One region of the Aureimonas sp. AU20 genome, then DNA from elsewhere that is predicted to be linked to it. Evidence: predicted binding sites of a transcription regulator. Region 1 holds the regulator's gene; the other holds the start of a gene.

Evidence for each region. Region 1 encodes PhoB, which activates phosphate uptake and scavenging genes when phosphate is short. Its sites were predicted from a motif close to TGTCATNNANCTGTCAT; they were not measured.
Region 2: the regulator PhoB is predicted to act here: its motif matches at 981-997, upstream of M673_RS07450 (esterase-like activity of phytase family protein).

Annotation. Positions count from the first base shown of each region.
Region 1 is NZ_CP006367.1:3,403,060-3,419,314, reverse strand. It holds gene M673_RS15585 (PstS family phosphate ABC transporter substrate-binding protein) at 91-1,137, shown strand; gene pstC (phosphate ABC transporter permease subunit PstC) at 1,254-2,729, shown strand; gene pstA (phosphate ABC transporter permease PstA) at 2,729-4,054, shown strand; gene pstB (phosphate ABC transporter ATP-binding protein PstB) at 4,072-4,881, shown strand; gene phoU (phosphate signaling complex protein PhoU) at 4,952-5,674, shown strand; gene phoB (phosphate regulon transcriptional regulator PhoB) at 5,680-6,411, shown strand; gene M673_RS15555 (DUF3297 family protein) at 6,494-6,751, opposite strand; gene M673_RS25160 (GcrA family cell cycle regulator) at 7,047-7,790, opposite strand; gene M673_RS15545 (aspartate aminotransferase family protein) at 8,172-9,380, shown strand; gene argF (ornithine carbamoyltransferase) at 9,377-10,333, shown strand; gene M673_RS15535 (Hsp33 family molecular chaperone) at 10,326-11,390, shown strand; gene apaG (Co2+/Mg2+ efflux protein ApaG) at 11,406-11,798, opposite strand; gene M673_RS15525 (O-succinylhomoserine sulfhydrylase) at 11,926-13,146, opposite strand; SAM riboswitch at 13,176-13,253, opposite strand; gene M673_RS15520 (2'-deoxycytidine 5'-triphosphate deaminase) at 13,379-14,461, shown strand; gene M673_RS15515 (DUF2726 domain-containing protein) at 14,481-15,158, shown strand; tRNA gene M673_RS15510 (tRNA-Gly) at 15,233-15,307, shown strand; tRNA gene M673_RS15505 (tRNA-Gly) at 15,516-15,590, shown strand; gene M673_RS15500 (peptidoglycan D,D-transpeptidase FtsI family protein) at 15,818-16,255, opposite strand, start outside.
Region 2 is NZ_CP006367.1:1,696,908-1,698,985, forward strand. It holds gene M673_RS07450 (esterase-like activity of phytase family protein) at 1-910, opposite strand, end outside; gene guaA (glutamine-hydrolyzing GMP synthase) at 1,067-2,078, shown strand, end outside.

The DNA of each region.
Region 1 (16,255 bases):
CGTCGGCCCGCTAGACCGATCATGAACAGCGCCGCGGAATCGAGTTCGCCCGGCGGTTCGCATTCGAAACGTTTCGATGGAGAAACGCCTGTGAGCAAATCCCTTCTCGCCAGCCTTGCCCTGGGCGCTGCCGTCATGACGACGGGCGCCGCTTTCGCGCAGAGCGCGCAGCCCGTCCATTCGGCCGGTTCGTCCACGGTTCTGCCCTATGCGCAGATCGTGGCGCAGAACTTCGGCGAGATCTTCCCCGACTTCCCGACCCCGGTGGTCGAGTCCGGCGGCACCTCCGGCGGCTTCCGCCAGTTCTGCTCGGGCGTTGGCCCGGAGACGGTCGACATCGCCAACGCCTCGCGCCCGATCTCGGAGTCCGAGAAGAAGGCCTGCACCGGCGCCGGCGTCACCGAGATCCAGGAAGTGCGTTTCGGCTATGACGGCATCGTCTTCGCCTCCGCCGCTTCGGGCCCGAGCTTCGCGCTGACCCCCGAGCAGGTCTTTAAGGCGCTCGCCGGCAAGGTCGTGAAGGACGGCAAGGTCGTCGACAACACCGCCGCCAAGTGGTCCGACGTCGACGCCTCGCTGCCGAACCAGGACATCATCGCCTTCATCCCGGCCGAGAACCACGGCACGCGCGAAGTCTTCGAAGAGAAGACCGTCGTCGCCGGCTGCAAGGCCTCGGGCGCGCTCGAAGCCTTCAAGACCTCGGGCCTCGACGACAAGGCCGCCGAGAAGCAGTGCCATCAGATCCGCAACGACGGCAAGGCGGTGGACATCGCTGGCGACTACACCGAGACGCTCGCCCGCATCGCCGCCAACCCGCAGGGCGTCGGCGTGTTCGGTCTGGCCTTCTACGAGCAGAACCAGGACAAGCTGAAGGTCGCCACCGTTTCCGGCGTTACGCCGTCGGTCGAGACCGTCGCTTCCGGCAAGTATCCGGTGTCGCGTCCGCTCTTCTTCTACGTCAAGAAGGCGCATCTCGGCGTCGTTCCGGGCCTGAAGGAGTTCGTCAACTTCTTCCTCGACGACCAGATGGTCGGCCCCGGCGGCCCGCTCGCCCAGTACGGTCTCGTGCCGGCGCCGGATGCGCAGCGCGAGGAAGCCCGCAAGGCTTTCGAGGCCGGCACCACGATCAAGGGCTGATCTCTCAGCTTTGACGGAGGCCGGCCCGACAAGGGCCGGCTTCTTCACATTCACCGCGAGCCGGCCATCCCGTGAAACGGGCGCCTGCTCATGATTCTCCCGGGAGACGGCGAACGGTGTCCGCATTTGCTCTGATTCTGATTGTCCTGGCGATCGGTCTGGTCGGCTATGGGCTTGGCCGCCGCAAGGGCGCCGCGCTGCCGGATTCGCCGGGCGCCAAGGTGCATTCGCGCCCGACCTATCACGGGTCCTTCGTCTTCTGCTGGGCCGTTGTGCCCGCCCTGATCGTCATGGTGCTTTGGCTGTCGATCTCGCCGGCGGTGATCTTCGCCACCGTCGAGCGCCGCCTCGAGGCCGACACGCAGGCCGCCTCGGTCTCGCTCGGCCGCTCGCTCGTGCGCTCCCTCGGCCAGGGCATCCGCGCCTTGCCGTCGGACGAGCAGGCCGGTCTTTCCAGCGCTCGCATCGCCGACATCCAGCCTTTGTTCGAGCGCCGCGGCATTCCGCTGCCGGGCGGCGCGACCGACGCGATGATCCCCATCGCGCTCGAAAAGAACCACATGGAGGACATGAGCCGGCTCGCCCTGACAGGCGTGACCCTGGTTCTCGCGATCGGCGGCCTTCTCTTCGGCCTGTCGCGTATCGCGGTCCGGCTTCGCGCCCGCAACCAAGTCGAGCGGGTGGTCAAGACCTTCCTCGTGGTCTGCTCCTCGATCGCCATTCTCACCACCGTCGGCATCGTCTGCTCGATGCTGTTCGAGTCCCTCGACTTCTTCAGCCGCATCCGCCCGGTCGACTTCTTCTTCGGAACGGTCTGGGAGCCTCGCTTCGCAGCCGCCGGTTCCGAGGCCGCCGGTCAGTTCGGCCTGATCCCGCTTCTGGCGGGCACGCTCTACATCGCCTTCGTGGCCATGCTCTTCGCCGTGCCGGTCGGCCTCTTCGCCGCCATCTACATGGCCGAATACGCCTCCAGCCGCGTGCGCTCGGTGGTGAAGCCGCTGCTCGAACTCCTGGCCGGCATTCCGACCATCGTCTACGGCTTCTTCGCGCTCATCACCGTCGGCCCCTTCCTTCGCGACATCTCGGCCAGCATCAACGGCCTGCTCACCGGCAATTATGTCGGCTTCATCCAGGCGCAGTCGATCCTGACGGCGGGTCTGGTGATGGGCATCATGCTCATCCCCTTCGTGTCCTCCTTGTCGGACGACATCATCACCGCCGTGCCGCGCTCTCTGCGCGACGGCTCGATGGGGCTCGGCGCCACGCCGTCCGAGACGGTGAAGAAGGTGGTGCTGCCCGCCGCCCTGCCGGGCATCGTGTCGGCGCTGCTGCTGACGGCCTCGCGCGCCATCGGCGAGACCATGATCGTGGTTCTGGCCGCCGGTATCGCCGCCAACATCACGCTCAACCCGTTCGAGGCGATGACTACAGTCACCGTCAAGATCGTCTCGCAGCTCACCGGTGATCTCGACTTCACCTCGCCGCAGAGTCTGGTGGCCTTCGCGCTCGGCATCACGCTCTTCGTGCTGACGCTGATCCTCAACATCATCGCCCTTGCCATCGTGCGCAAGTATCGGGAGCAGTACGACTGATGAGCGATACGACGATTTCCCAAGGGTCGGCCGTCCCGACCTCGGCCCGTCCGGCCCGTCGCGACATCGGCCTGCGCCGCCGCTACGCTTCCGAGCGCCGCTTCCGCCTCTACGGCCTTTCGGCCATCGGCGTCGGCCTGATCTTCCTCGCCATCCTGCTCTGGACGGTGATCGGGCAGGGCTACACCGCCTTCTTCCAGACCGAGATCCGTCTGCCGATCACCTTCTCCAAGAGCGTGATCGATCCGAACGACCGGGCCAAGGCCGACCCGGCGGTGCTGCGCACGGCGAACTATCCTCGCCTGGTGCAGGACGCGCTGGTGAAGGAACTCGGCATCGACCCGAACAACCGCGCCGCCATCACCGCCGCTTCGCAGCTCCTGTCGCAGGGCGTGCGCGCGCAGCTCGCCAACATGGTGATGGACGATCTCTCGATCATCGGCACCACGCAGGAGATCTGGATCTACGCCAACTCCACCGTGGACTCGGCGGTGAAGGGCCAGTTCGACCTGTCGATCCCCGAAGCGCGCCGGCCGATCAAGGACCAGCAGCTGGAATGGATCCGCCAGCTGGAAAGCCGTGGCGAGCTGACCCAGCGCTTCAACACCGGCCTCTTCACTTTCGGCGCCTCCTCGCGCGCCGAGACGGCCGGCGTCGGCGTGGCGCTGATCGGCTCGCTCTACATGATGGCGATCGTTCTCGCCCTTGCGCTGCCGATCGGCGTCGCCGCCTCGATCTATCTCGAGGAGTTCGCGCCCAAGAACCGCTTCACCGACCTGATCGAGGTGAACATCAACAATCTGGCGGCCGTCCCCTCGATCGTCTACGGCCTTCTCGGCCTCGCGGTCTTCGTCAACTGGTTCGGCCTGCCGCGCTCGGCCTCGCTGGTCGGCGGCCTCGTGCTGACGCTGATGACGCTGCCGACCATCATCATCGCGACGCGCGCCGCGCTGAAAGCCGTGCCGCCTTCGATCCGTGCCGCCGCGCTCGGCCTCGGCGCCTCCAAGATGCAGATGGTGTTCCACCACGTTCTGCCGCTGGCGATGCCGGGCATTCTCACCGGCACGATCATCGGCCTTGCCCACGCGCTCGGCGAAACCGCGCCGCTGCTCCTGATCGGCATGGTCGCCTTCGTCGCCAACTACCCCGCGACGCCGATGGACCCCGCCACCGCTCTGCCCGTGCAGATCTACATGTGGGCCAACGAGGCCGAGCGCGCCTTCGTGGAGCGCACGTCGGGCGCGATCATCGTGCTTCTCCTTTTCCTGGCGGTCATGAACATCACCGCCATTCTGCTTCGTCGTCGCTTCGAGCGTCGCTGGTAGGAAAGAACGGATTTCTTATGATGGACAATCTTCATTTGACCGCCGCCCCGAAGACCAACGCGCCCGTCCTCGCCACCAAGATGAAGGGCGAGAACGTCTCGGTCTTCTACGGCGCGAAGCAGGCCTTGTTCGAGGTCAATCTCGACGTCTACGAGCGGCAGGTGACGGCGCTGATCGGCCCTTCGGGCTGCGGCAAGTCTACCTTCCTGCGCTCGCTCAACCGCATGAACGACACGGTCGAGGGCGCCAAGGTCAAGGGCCTCATCACGCTCGACGGCGAGGACATTTACAACCCGCAGATCGACGTGGTGGAACTGCGCGCCCGGGTCGGCATGGTGTTTCAGAAGCCCAACCCGTTCCCGAAGTCGATCTTCGAGAACGTCGCCTATGGCCCGAAGATCCACGGTCTGGCCAAGTCGAAGACGGACCTGGAGGAGGTCGTCGTGACCTCGCTGCGCAAGGCCGGCCTGTTCGAGGAGGTGAAGGATCGCCTCCATGACGCCGGCACGGGTCTGTCCGGCGGCCAGCAGCAGCGCCTGTGCATCGCTCGCGCCATCGCCGTTTCGCCCGAGGTGATCCTGATGGACGAGCCCTGCTCGGCCCTCGATCCGATCGCGACCGCCACGGTCGAGGAACTGATCGACGAGCTGAAGCAGAACTTCACCATCGTCATCGTCACCCACTCGATGCAGCAGGCGGCCCGCGTCTCGCAGCGCACGGCGATGTTCCACCTCGGCAAGATCGTCGAGGTCGGTTCCACGGAAAAGATGTTCCAGAACCCCGACGACAAGCGCACGCAGGACTACATCACCGGCCGCTTCGGCTGACCTCGCTCCCGGCTCCCGCAGCCTTATCGGGCCGGGAGTCGTTCTCCGCGAAACAGGGAGAGTTCGTTTCATGGAACATCACATCGTCTCGTCCTACGACGACGAACTGAAATTCATCCTTCGTCGCATTTCCGAAATGGGCGGCCAGGCCGAGCGCATGGTCGAGCAGGCGGTCTCCGCCCTGATCCGCTCCGATTGGGGTCTGGCGCAGTCCGTCGTTGCCGACGACATCCTTCTCGACACGCTGCAGCGCGAAGTGGACGAACGCGCGGTCCTCACGATCGGCAAGCGCCAGCCGATGGCGCACGACCTGCGCGAGATCGTCGGCGCCATCCGCATCTCCAACGATCTCGAGCGCATCGGCGATCTCGGCAAGAACATCGCCAAGCGCGTGATCGCGGTGACCGACCACAAGCAGCCGGTGCAGCTGGTGCGCGGCATCGAGCACATGTCGGAACTGGCGCTGGGCCAGCTGAAGAACGTGCTCGACGTCTATGCCACGCGCGACGACGTGCGGGCACTGGAAATCCGCGCCCAGGACGCCGAGATCGACGCGCTCTACACCTCGCTCTTCCGCGAACTCCTGACCTACATGATGGAAGATCCGCGCAACATCACGGCCTGCACGCATCTTCTCTTCTCGGCCAAGAACATCGAGCGCATCGGCGACCACGCGACCAACATCGCCGAGACGGTCTACTACATCAAGACCGGCAAACAGATGGAGGTCGAGCGGCCCAAGAGCGACTCGACGCCCTCGATCGCCTCGCCCTCTTCCGGCCTGAACGGGTAAGTCGCATGGGCGCCCGGATCACCGTCGTCGAGGACGAGGAGGCGCTGGGCGTCCTCCTTCGCTACAATCTTGAGGCCGAGGGTTACGACGTCGACGTGATCGCGCGTGGCGACGAGGCCGACCTGCGGCTGAAAGAGGGCGTGCCCGACCTTCTTCTGCTGGACTGGATGCTGCCCGGCCTGTCCGGCGTCGAGCTTTGCCGGCGCCTGCGCACGCGGCCCGAGACCGAACGCCTGCCGATCATCATGCTGACGGCGCGCGGCGAGGAAAGCGAGCGGGTGCGCGGCCTTTCGGTCGGGGCGGACGACTATGTCGTGAAGCCCTTCTCGACTCCCGAGCTCATGGCCCGCGTGCGCGCCATGCTGCGTCGGGTGAAGCCCGAGCGCATCTCCAGCCAGCTCGTGGCGGGCGATCTCGACCTCGACCGCGAGACGCATCGCGTGCGCCGCGCCGGCCGCGAGGTCAAGCTCGGACCCACCGAGTTCCGCCTCCTGGAGTTCCTCATGCAGTCGCCCGGCCGCGTCTTCTCGCGCGAGCAACTGTTGGACGGCGTCTGGGGTCGCGACATCTATGTCGACGAGCGCACCGTGGACGTCCATGTCGGGCGTCTGCGCAAGGCCATCAACCGGGGCCGCCAGCGCGACCCGATCCGCACCGTGCGCGGGGCGGGCTATTCGCTGGACGAGAACTTCACCGCCGCCGCGCGGCCCGTGCAGCAACGGGCCGAGGCGAGCTGAGGCTCAGCCGTCCTTCCAAAACGAAAACGCCGCGAGAGCCAAACGGCTGCTCGCGGCGTTTTCGTTTGGCGGACGAGGGCGATCAGCCCTCGGCGCTCTCGTCCTTCAGATAGGGCTCGACCGTGCCCTTCAGCTTCATCAAGAGCGGCTTGCCCTGGCGGTCCTTGGCCTTGCCGGCGGCCACGCGCACCCAGCCTTCGCTGACGCAATATTCCTCGACATTGGTCTTCTCGTTACCGTTGAAGCGGATGCCGATGCCGCGCGCCAGCAGCGCCTCGTCATGGAACGGGCTGTCCGGGTCGATCGCCAGACGGTCGGGAAGGGCGGGGGTATCGGTCATGTCATAGCCTTTTCGAAAGGGGCCTCGCGCGCCGGCCGGACCGGCGCCCAGATCAGAAAGCGTCTTCCGCTCGCATGGCCTGCCTCATAACGCAGGACAGGCGCGAGCGGGAGACGCTTTCTGGCAGGAAGGCCGGGGGAGCGGCCGGCGCAAAGAAAAGCCCGGCGCGAAGGCCGGGCTCTAAACCGCGATGGATGGAAAGCGCCTGAAGCATTCCGGCTTGCCGGAACGCTGCAAGGTCCACGATTTCGTCTCATGTCTCGGAAAAGCGTTTCCGCCTTGCCGGGGAACGCCCTTAGCGAACGCGGCGGCGCTCCGACATCGGCTGGAAGGCGATGCGCGCGTGGTGCTTGCAATAGGGCGAGGAGTCCTGGGAATGGTTTCCGCAGAAGCGGAAGTCCGGGCTCAGCGGGTCGCCCAGCGGCCATTTGCAGGTGCGGTCGGAAAGCTGCACCAGCGTCAGGTTGCGCGACATGGGCACGACCTCGCCGCCTTCGGAATGACCGAACGGCTGGGCCTCCTCGAAGGCGCCGGCGTCCGGGTCCATCTTAAGGGCCGTGGCGCCCACCGAATGGATCATCGGCTGGCGGAGCGGCATGGGCGCGCGCGGCGGGGCGGAAGTGGGCATGGAGGGCGTCAGGATGCGCGGCGCGGCGCTCGGCGTCGGCATGGGGGCCGAGGTGGGCGTTGCCACCGGAGCCGCGACGGGCGCAGGCGCGAACTCGCGGCGCGGGGCGGGCGGCTCCACCGCCGCGATCGACGGCGCGGCCACCGGCTCCGGCACGGGCGCGGCGGCGACCGGCACGGGCTGGGGCGCGGGCTCGAAGGCTGGCGCGACGCGCATCGGCGCCACGGGGGCGGCCTCGGCGGGGCTCTCGTCCGCGCCGCCCTTGGGGCGGTTGTCCAGCTTCAGCCGGTGAACCTTGCCGATCACGGCGTTGCGCGTCACGCCGCCGAGCTCCGCCGCGATCTGGCTGGCGCTTCGACCTTCGCCCCAAAGGCGGGTGAGCAGCTCGATGCGCTCCTCGGTCCAACTCATGAACAGACTCCTCGTACTCTGTCGCTGCGGGAGGGCGGCCGGTGCCGTCATCCATAGCCCCTGTCGACCCCTTGCGGATCGACGGGACTTCCCACACGAAATCTGGTGTCTGAGAGGGTTCTAGAACGCGAGTGCGAAGGGCGGCAAGAGTGGGCGCCGCCGGGCGAATCGTTTCGCCCCCTTTTCAACAGCTTATGGGTGCGGAGCGACGTTTACGGAAGCATAGAGGCTCGCAAAAGGCGAAACTTCGGCTTTCGTTGACAATTCGCGCCCCGGCCATGGTATAGGCAGCGCGTTGCGCGCGGGCTTATTGTGCCTGCCGCTCCGGCCGCCTTCGCGCCGCCGTTCCCTCCATTGTCCATGCCAACGAGAAGTATCGCCATGGCCGAGACCCACGACAATCCGCTGTTTGCCACCTTCGCGCGCGCGGACCTTCGAGTGGAGCGAGGCGAGGGGGTCTGGCTGCACATGTCGGACGGGCGCAAGTTTCTGGACTTCACCGGCGGCATCGCGGTGAACTCGCTCGGCCACGCCCATCCCCATCTCGTGGCGGCGCTCACCGAGCAGGCGGGCAAGCTCTGGCACACGTCCAACCTCTTCCACGTGCCTGGGCAGGAAAAGCTCGCCGGCCGGCTGGTCGAGGCGTCCTTCGCCGATAAGGTGTTCTTCACCAATTCCGGCGCCGAGGCGCTGGAATGCGCCATCAAGACGGCGCGGCGCTACCAGTATGTCTCAGGGCATCCCGAGCGCTTCCGCATCGTGACCTTCGAGGGCGCCTTTCACGGCCGCACGCTGGCCACCATCGCCGCTGGCGGTCAGGCCAAGTATCTCGAAGGCTTCGGCCCGAAGGTCGAGGGCTTCGACCAGGTTCCCTTCGGCGACGTGGCGGCGCTGCGCGCGGCGATCGGCGCCGAGACGGCCGCGATCCTGATCGAGCCGATCCAGGGCGAGGGCGGCATCCGCGCGCCCGACGCCGGCTTCCTGAAGCTGATCCGCGATCTCTGCGACGAGCACGGCCTGCTCCTGATCTTCGACGAGGTGCAGACCGGCGTCGGGCGCACCGGGCGCTTCTTCGCCTATGAGATCACCGGCGTCACGCCTGACATCCTGGCCTCGGCCAAGGGTATCGGCGGCGGCTTCCCGCTCGGCGCGTGCCTTGCCACGGACGAGGCCGCCAAGGGCATGACGCCCGGCACGCACGGCACGACATTCGGCGGCAACCCGCTCGCCATGGCGGTGGGCAATGCCGTCCTAGACGTGGTCCTGGGAGAGGGCTTCCTCGACCAGGTGCGCCACAACGCGCTTCTGTTCAAGCAGAGCCTTGCCTCGCTGGCCGATCGCTATCCCGCCGTGGTCTCGGAAGTTCGCGGCGAGGGGCTCCTGATCGGCCTCAAGGCCGTGGTGCCCAACACGAAGCTGATCGAGGCGCTGCGCGATCATTCGATGCTGGCGGCACCCGCCGGCGACAATGTCGTGCGCTTCCTGCCGCCGCTCACCGTCACCGAGAGTGAAATCCGCGAGGCGATGGAGCGGCTGGAGGCCGCCGTCGCCGACCTGTCCCAGTCCCATCCCGAAAGCAGCGCGGCATGAGCCAAGTTCTCGCCTCCGCGCCGCCGGCCGTTTCGGCCGTCCGGCACTTCATCGATCTGTCCACCATGAAGGGCGGGGATCTGCGCGCCATTCTGGACGACGCGCGGGAGCGCAAGGCGCTCGGCCGCCAGGGCCCGCGCCCGCTCGAAGGGCGCATGCTCGCCATGATCTTCGAGAAGCCCTCGACGCGAACCCGCGTGTCGTTCGACGTCGGCATGCGCCAGCTCGGCGGCGAGACGCTGTTTCTGTCGGGCTCGGAAATGCAGCTCGGCCGGGCCGAGACGATCGCCGACACGGCGCGCGTCCTGTCGCGCTATGTCGACGCGATCATGATCCGCACCACGGATCATTCGCGCCTTCTGGAAATGGCGGAAGCGGCGACCGTGCCCGTCATCAACGCGCTGACCGACGACACGCATCCCTGCCAGATCATGGCCGATCTCCTGACCTTCGAGGAGCATCGCGGCCCGGTGAAGGGCAAGACCTTCGCCTGGACGGGCGACGGCAACAATGTCCTGAACTCCCTGATCGAAGCGGCGGGGCGGTTCGACTTCGCGCTGCGCGTGGCGACGCCCGAAGGCTCCGAGCCCGATCCGCGCTATGTCGAGGCGGCGCGCGCTGCGGGCACGCGTCTGCACCTCACGCATGACGCCCTGGAAGCCGTGTCGGGCGCCGACTGCGTCGTCACCGACACCTGGGTGTCGATGGGCCGCGAGGATCAGGCGCGCGGGCACAATGTCTTCATGCCCTATCAGGTGAACGAGCGGCTGATGGCACATGCCGATCCGCAGGCCCTCTTCATGCACTGCCTGCCCGCTCATCGCGGCGAGGAGGTGACGGACGAGGTGATCGACGGGCCTCAGTCCGTGGTCTTCGACGAGGCCGAGAACCGACTTCATGCCCAGAAGTCGATCCTTGCCTGGGTGTTCGGGAACGTGGCGACGCATGGCTGAAGATCATCTGGAACTCGGCGAATTCGGTTTCGCCGGCGACGACGCGGTCGTGCCCTATGCGGTCGAGGCGCTGGACGCGCGCGGCCGCGCCGTGCAACTCGGCGCCATGGTGGACCAGATTCTGGCCCGCCACGACTATCCCGCCCCGGTCGCTCAGCTTTTGGCCGAGATGATCGTTCTCACCGTGCTGCTCGGCACCTCGCTGAAGTTCGACGGCAAGTTCATCGCCCAGACCCAGACCGACGGTCCCGTCGATCTCCTGGTGGTGGACTACACCGCGCCCTCCAGCGTGCGCGCCTATGCCCGCTTCGACGCCGAGCGTCTGGCGGAAGCCGTGGCGGCGCATCAGGCCGATCCGCCCTCGCTGCTCGGCTCGGGCATCCTGGCGCTGACCATCGACCAGGGCGCGCACACGCAGCGCTACCAGGGCATCGTGGAGCTGAACGGGGACTCGCTGGAAAGCGTGGCGGAAAACTACTTCCGCCAGTCCGAGCAGATCCCAACCACCATTCGTCTGGCCGTGGCGCGCATCGCGCGCCGCGCCGAGGCGGGCGGGTTCCGGGAAAGCTGGCGCGCCGGCGGCTTGATCGCGCAGTTCCTGCCCTCCTCGCCCGAGCGCATGCGCCTGCGCGATCTGCCGGGCGGCGATGCGCCGGAGGGGACGCAGGAGCCTCAGTTCGACGAGGACGACGCTTGGACCGAGGTTCAGGCGCTTGTCGGCACGATCGAGCCCTCCGAGCTCGCGGACCCCGAGGTCGGCGTCGAGCGGCTGCTCTTCCGCCTGTTCCACGAGCGCGGCGTGCGCGTCTTTCCCGGCGTGCCGGTGCGCGACGACTGCTCCTGCACGCGCGAGAAGATCCGCGGCGTGCTCGAGAACTTCTCGCCCGAGGACATCGCCGAAAGCGTCGAGGACGGGGCGATCAACGTGACCTGCGAATTCTGCGGCGAGGCCTACACGTTCTCGCCGGACGAATTCCATCACGACCACGACCACGATCATGGCCGGGAGAGCGAGCAGGGCCATAGCCACGGTCAGAGCCGCGGCGACAAGCACTGATCGGTTGGCGCCGCGTCAGTTGAGGACGCGCACGCCCTCCGGGGCATCCAGCGAAAAGGCGGGCACTTCGATGTCGAAGGCCCGTCCGTCCGCCGTTTCCATGCGGAACGAGCCGCGCATGATGCCGGACGGCGTGCCCAGCGGGCAGCCCGACGTATAGGTGAAGCTGTCGCCCGGCGAGAGGATCGGCTCCTCGCCCACCACGCCCGGCCCGCGCACTTCCTCCACCTGCCCGCGCCCGTTGGTGATGTGCCAATAGCGCGAGCGCAGCTGCACCGTCTCGCGCGAACCGTTCTCGATCTCGATGCGATAGGCGAAGACCCAGCGTCCGTCTTCGGGGTCGGACTGGTCGGGAAGAAAGCTCGGGCTCACGCAAACCGTGATGTGCCGCGTCGTCGCCTTGTACATGTCTGAACGTTTGCCTGCCGGGTGGCGGGCCGCCGAAGCGGCCCGCGATGGGATTTGTCGAAGCCCTCTCTGCCTTCCGACCAAGGCGAAGCCGAGGCGAAGGGCAGGGAAGGTGCTGCCTGCGTTTTTAGACGGCGGCGAGCGCCCGCTCCAGGTCCTCCACCAGATCGGCGCCGTCCTCGATCCCCGCCGAGAGGCGCAGGAGGCCGGGGCCGATGCCCAGTTCCGCGCGCGCCTCGTCGGTCAGGCTCTTGTGCGTCGTGGTGGCGGGGTGGGTGATGAGGCTCTTGGCATCGCCCAGATTGTTGGACAGCTTGATGATCTGGAGCGCGTTGGAAAATCGGAAGGCCGCCTCCTTGCCGCCCGCCAGCTCCACCGCGATCAGCGTCGAGCCGCCCGTCATCTGCCGCTTCACCAGCTCGGCCTGCGGATGGTCGGCGCGGCCGGGATAGAGCACGCGCGCAACCTTGGGCGATGCGGCGAGAGCATCGGCCATGCGCGCGGCGTTGGCCGTTTGCTGCGCGACGCGCAGCGGCAGGGTCTCGAGGCCCTTCAGCAGCGTCCAGGCGTTGAAGGGCGAGAGCGAGGGGCCGGTGTGGCGGAAGAAGTCCTGGACGTTCTTCTCGATCCACTCGGCCGAGGACAGGATGACGCCGCCCAGGCACCGGCCCTGGCCGTCGATATGTTTGGTGGCGGAATAGACGACGACGTCTGCACCGAGCTCCAGAGGCTTCTGCTGCAGGGGCGTTGCGAAGACGTTGTCGACCACCAGAACCGCGCCCGCCGCATGGGCGATCTCGGCGACGGCCCGGATATCGACCAGTTCCAGCGTGGGGTTGGTCGGGCTTTCCAGGAAGAAGAGCTTGGTCTCGGGTCGCACGGCGGCGCGCCACTGGTCGAGATCGCGCCCGTCCACCAGGGTCGAGGACACGCCGGCGCGGCCGAGCACGGTCTCGATGATGTAGCGGCAGGAGCCGAACAAGGCGCGCGCGGCGACCACATGGTCTCCCGCCTTCACCGCGCATTGCAGCGCGGTCGAGATCGCGGCCATGCCGGAGGCGGTGGCGCGCGCGTCCTCGGCGCCTTCCAGCGCCATCATCCGCTCTTCGAACATGCGCGTCGTCGGGTTGGCGTAGCGGGAATAGACATAGCCCGGCTCTTCGCCCTTGAAGCGCGCCTCGGCGGCCTCGGCGGTGGGGTAGACGAAGCCTTGCGTCAGGAACAGCGCCTCGGACGTCTCGCCGAACCCGGAGCGCATCGTGCCTCCGTGGACCATCTGGGTGGCGGGCCGCAGGCGCGATGTCTCGTCGGGCTTGGACATGAGGATCACTCCGAGGGCCGACTTCATGAAGGGCTACGCCTTCGGAACCGCTCGGGAGAACTCGAGAAACGGCCCTTTAGCGAGTTGTTTAACGTGGCTGCAAGCCGGCCGGCAAAATCACCACGGCAAGACGCATAAGCCGCGACCGGCCACAAATCAATCGCCGCCATGCCGCAGCGGGACGGGATTTTTACCGTGACGCCAAGGTCGGGCGTCGATCCATCTCGATTTTTCCCCGCGACGCCTGTAGGACCCGTGCATGACCGGCGGTATTCTTCCTGATCGAGACATTGCGGCGCTGTTCGAGGCGGGCGGCATCACGGCCGATCGGGTCTTCGACGCCGACCAGATTCAGCCAGCGAGCCTGGACCTTCGGCTCGGCTCCAGGGCCTACCGCGTGCGCGCCAGCTTCCTGCCGGGGCGGGGCGCCTGCGTCGCCGACAAGCTCGCGCGCTTCTCCATGCACGAGATCGACCTGACGGGCGGCGCCGTTCTGGAAACGGGCTGCGTTTATGTCGTGCCGCTGCAGGAGGCCCTGGCGCTGCCGCCCGAGGTTCGCGCGGCGGCCAATCCGAAATCCTCCACGGGCCGGCTCGACATCTTCACCCGCGTGATGGTCGACGGCGCGCAGGAGTTCGACAAGGTGCCGGCCGGCTATCGTGGTCCGCTCTTCATCGAGATCAGCCCGCGCACCTTTCCGATCGTGGTGCGGCCCGGCTCGCGCCTCAGCCAGATCCGCTTTCGCACCGGAGACGCGCAGCTCGGCGAAGCGGAGCTGGCCGCGCTTCACGCCAGCGAACGGCTGACCAGCACGGCGGACGCCAACATTTCGGGTGGCGGCATCGCCCTCTCGATCGATCTCCTGGGCAATGCCGACGGTCTCGTCGGCTATCGCGGCAAGCGCCACACGGGCGTGGTGGACGTGGACAAGCGCGCCGCACAGCCCGTGCTCGACTTCTGGGAGCCGATCCATCGCTCCGGCACGGGCGAACTCGTGCTCGATCCCGACGAGTTCTACATTCTCGTGTCCGAAGAGGCGGTGCATGTCCCCCCCGCCTATGCCGCCGAGATGACGCCGTTCGACCCGCTGGTCGGCGAGTTCCGCGTTCACTACGCCGGCTTTTTCGACCCCGGCTTCGGCCACAGTCTGGCCGGCGGCACGGGCAGCCGCGCGGTGCTGGAAGTGCGCAGCCACGACGTGCCCTTCATTCTGGAGCACGGCCAGATCGTCGGCCGCCTCGTCTACGAGCGCATGGCCTCGCTGCCGAGCCGGCTCTACGGCATCGACCTCAATTCCAACTACCAGGCCCAGGGGCTTAAGCTTTCCAAGCATTTCGTCTGACGCGCAGCGCGAGTGAGACATGGTGGGAAGCGGAATGCAGCCGGCGCTGATCGGGCTTCTGGTCGCTTTCACGATCGCTTTGGCGCTCTTCGCGCGCCGCGCCCGGCGCATCGCGCGCGAGGCGAGGCGCGAGATCGATGCTCTCCGCGTCGAAGAGGCGGCCCGCGAGGAGGAGGCCGAGCGGCGCCGGCAATATTTCGAGGAGAACGACGTCTCGCGCTCCGCGAACCAGCTTCGCTTCATCGCGAGCGCTGAGCTGCGCGCCGTCTGCCCCGTGAATAAGGAAGCCTCGCGCGTTCTCTACGCGCTGGACGAATGGGTGCGCGACCAGCGGCCGGACTGGCGTCTGTCCTTCGAGGTCGCCATGGGCGCCTTCGTGAAGACGGCCTACGACCCTTCCGATCGCCGCCTGCGGGCCGCCTTCAGCTCCTTCAACAGCAAGCGGGTGGATTTCCTGCTGATCGACCGCTTCGGCCAGCCTCGGCTTGTGGTGGAATATCACGGGACCGGCCACGACCTTTCGGAGGATGCGGCGGACCGCATGGCGGTCAAGCGCCTCGTGCTGGAGCGCGTCGGCATTCCGCTGGTAGAAGTGCCGGCCGGTGCCGGCAAGGCGGAGATCCTTCGCCTTCTGACGGACGGCGCGTGCGCCGAGGCGGGGCGCCCAGACGGGGCGGGGCCGCGCTGGCGGAGATAGCGCCGCATGCTCCTTCCTCCCGCCAGCCGGCTCTTGCCAGGAAACCGCCGTTCCGCTACGTGTTGGGCGTGAGCGCGGGCGTAGTTCAGCGGTAGAACGCCAGCTTCCCAAGCTGGATGTCGTGGGTTCGATCCCCATCGCCCGCTCCAATATCTCCCTTCCGATTTTCGATATTCGAACGGGCTTCGGCTCGCGGTTTCGGCTGGCGAGGGAGGACCGAAGACGGGCCAGCCTTGGGCTGCGACGATCGAAAGCCGTCAGCCGCTTTTTCCAATCGAACCCTCTTGCATTCCCCCTCGGGATGGCTCATAAGCCGCCCATCCGCAGCGCCTCACGGGGCGGCGGAGACAAGAGCGGGCGGGCGTAGCTCAGTGGTAGAGCACAACCTTGCCAAGGTTGGGGTCGTGGGTTCGAATCCCATCGCCCGCTCCAGTTTTCTCAAGACATTCAAATTCTCCACGTTCGAGCCGGTGGCTTTGTCGCGTCGAGCTGTTGGCCGTTCGACGGGCGTTGCACATCGCGGCGATGCTCCATGCCTGACGGCGTTGCCACTTTGCGTCGGCGTCTTCGCCTATGATCGTCTGAGTCTTTAACCCAGCACCATTGTCCGGGCCGAACCAGCGGGCGCGCCTCGCGCCCGCCCGCTGGCTGAGAGCCTCTTAAGGCTGATTGATCGCGACCTGCCGCTGTCCGTCGAAGAGGTTCGAGCCCCAGGCGCGGGCGGAGACCATGGCGGGGAAGGGGGAGGCCGGGGGTGTGGCGGTCGGCGCGACGCCCAAAATCGGCAGGATGCGCGCGATGATCTTGCCCGTGGTCGGCACCACGTTCCAGCCCGAGGTGCGGAAGCCGTAGGTCTCGGGCAGGGGCTTGGGCTCGTCCAGAACCGTCATGAAGAGATAGCGCGGCGCATGGGCTGGCGCGATGCCCATGAAGGCGGTGAGCACCGTGCCGCTGTCGTAGCGCCCGTTCACGACCTTCTCCGCCGTGCCGGTCTTGCCGCCGACGAAATAGCCGTCGACATCCGCCTTGCCGGCCGAGCCGACGCGGGCGTTCAGCCGCATCAGGAAGCGCAGCGCCTCGCCGGTGCGCTCCGACAC
Region 2 (2,078 bases), 1.7 Mb from region 1:
GCCAGAACCGGCCGGTCCACTCGCCCGACTTCGAATCGAACTCGCCGATTCGCAGCGCGGTGCGCCCGTCCTCGGTCTTCTCGCTCGCGCCCTCCTTATAGAGTGGGCCTTCCAGAAGGCCGTAGAGGCGCGAGCCGTCCTTGGCCATGGCCAGACCCTCGAAGCCGCCGGAGCGCTTGAGGTTGAAGGCGGGGAGGGGCTTGGTCGGGTCGCCCGGCAGGCTCAAAGCGGGATGGTCGGGCGAGCGGACCGCGACGTCGCCCATCTTCGTCTCGTGGACCGAAAGCAGCTTGCCGGTCTTGTCGACATGGATGAGATAGGGACCGAACTCCTCGCCGATCCAGAACCCGTCCTCGGTCGGCTGGATCGACTCGACGTCGAAATCGGCGCCCGTGAGATAGCGCTTCTCCGCGCCTTCCAGCACGATCGGGAAGGGCGCGACATGGTCGGGGTCGGAAAGGAAGATCGTCTCCAACCGCTCCACGCCGCCCTTGTCCCAGTCGATCCGAAGCTTGTGCAGCATCAGCGCGGCGTCGCTGGAATTGGCCTTGGTGCCGAACCCGTTGTCGGACAGGCTCCAGAACGTGCCGTCCGGCATGGCCTTGATGCCCGAGAATCCCTGCAAGGCCTGTCCATCCACCGGCAGCGCGCCGCCGGTCGGGCGCACGCCGTCCATGCCGGGCACGCTGCCGAGCTGGGTGGTGCGCTTTCGGTCGGGCGTCGTGAACTTGCCGGCCTGACGCAGATGCTCGGGCGCATCCGCCGGGGCGGGGACCAGCGAAGCGGCCGGCAGGATCGCCTGGGCTTCCAGCGTCGCCGGGAAGGCGCGACCTTCCAGCGACTCGTCGGCCATGGCGGGCAACGGCGCCAGCGCAACGAGCGCGGCGACGGCGGTGAGAATCGATTTCATGAAGCATCTCCGATGGCAGCAGGACTGCCGGGAGAACAGCGCCGGAGGGTGACGGCTCGGCTACGAAACGGCGACGCTTGCATGACAAAAACGGTCCCGCACCCGCGTCGGGGCGGAAGGGCTTGCCTTTTGCCGCGCCTTATCTAGAAGTCCGCCATGACCCAGCACCTCGATACCATCCTCATCGTCGATTTCGGTTCCCAGGTCACGCAGCTCATCGCGCGCCGCGTGCGCGAGGCCGGCGTCTATTCCGAGATCGTGCCCTTCCAGTCGGCGGAAGACGGCTTTCGCCGGTTGAACCCCAAGGCCGTGATCCTGTCGGGTTCGCCGGCCTCGACCACCGAGGAGAACGCCCCGCGCGCGCCGGACGTCATCTTCTCCTCCGGCGTGCCGGTGCTCGGCATCTGCTACGGGCAGCAGACCATGTGCGCCCAATTGGGCGGCAAGATCGAGGGCGGGCTGCACCGCGAGTTCGGCCGCGCGTTCCTCGAAGTGCAGAAGTCCTCGCCGCTCTTCGACGGGATCTGGGCCGAGGGCACGCGCCATCAGGTCTGGATGAGCCATGGCGACCGCGTCACCGCGCTACCCAAGGGCTTCGAGATCATCGCGGCGTCGCCGGGCGCCCCCTTCGCTGCCATCGCCGACGAGGCGCGGCGCTTCTACGGCGTCCAGTTCCACCCCGAAGTCGTCCACACGCCGGACGGCGCCAAGCTCATTTCCAACTTCGTCCACCGCATCGCCGGCCTGAAGGGCGACTGGACCATGGCCGCGTTCCGCGAAAAGGCGGTCGAGGAAATTCGCGCCAAGGTCGGCTCCGCTCGCGTCATCTGCGGCCTGTCGGGCGGCGTCGATTCCTCGGTCGCGGCCGTGCTGATCCACGAGGCGATCGGCGATCAGCTCACCTGCATCTTCGTCGACCACGGCCTGCTTCGCATGGGCGAGGCCGAGCAGGTGGTCGGCATGTTCCGCGACCATTACAACATCCCGCTCGTCCACGTTCAGGCGCAGGACCTCTTCATCGGCGCGCTGGAAGGCGAGATGGACCCCGAGGTCAAGCGCAAGACGATCGGCCGCCTGTTTATCGAGACCTTCGAGGCCGAAGCCAAGACGATCGGCGGCGCCGACTTCCTGGCGCAGGGCACGCTCTATCCCGACGTGATCGAAAGCG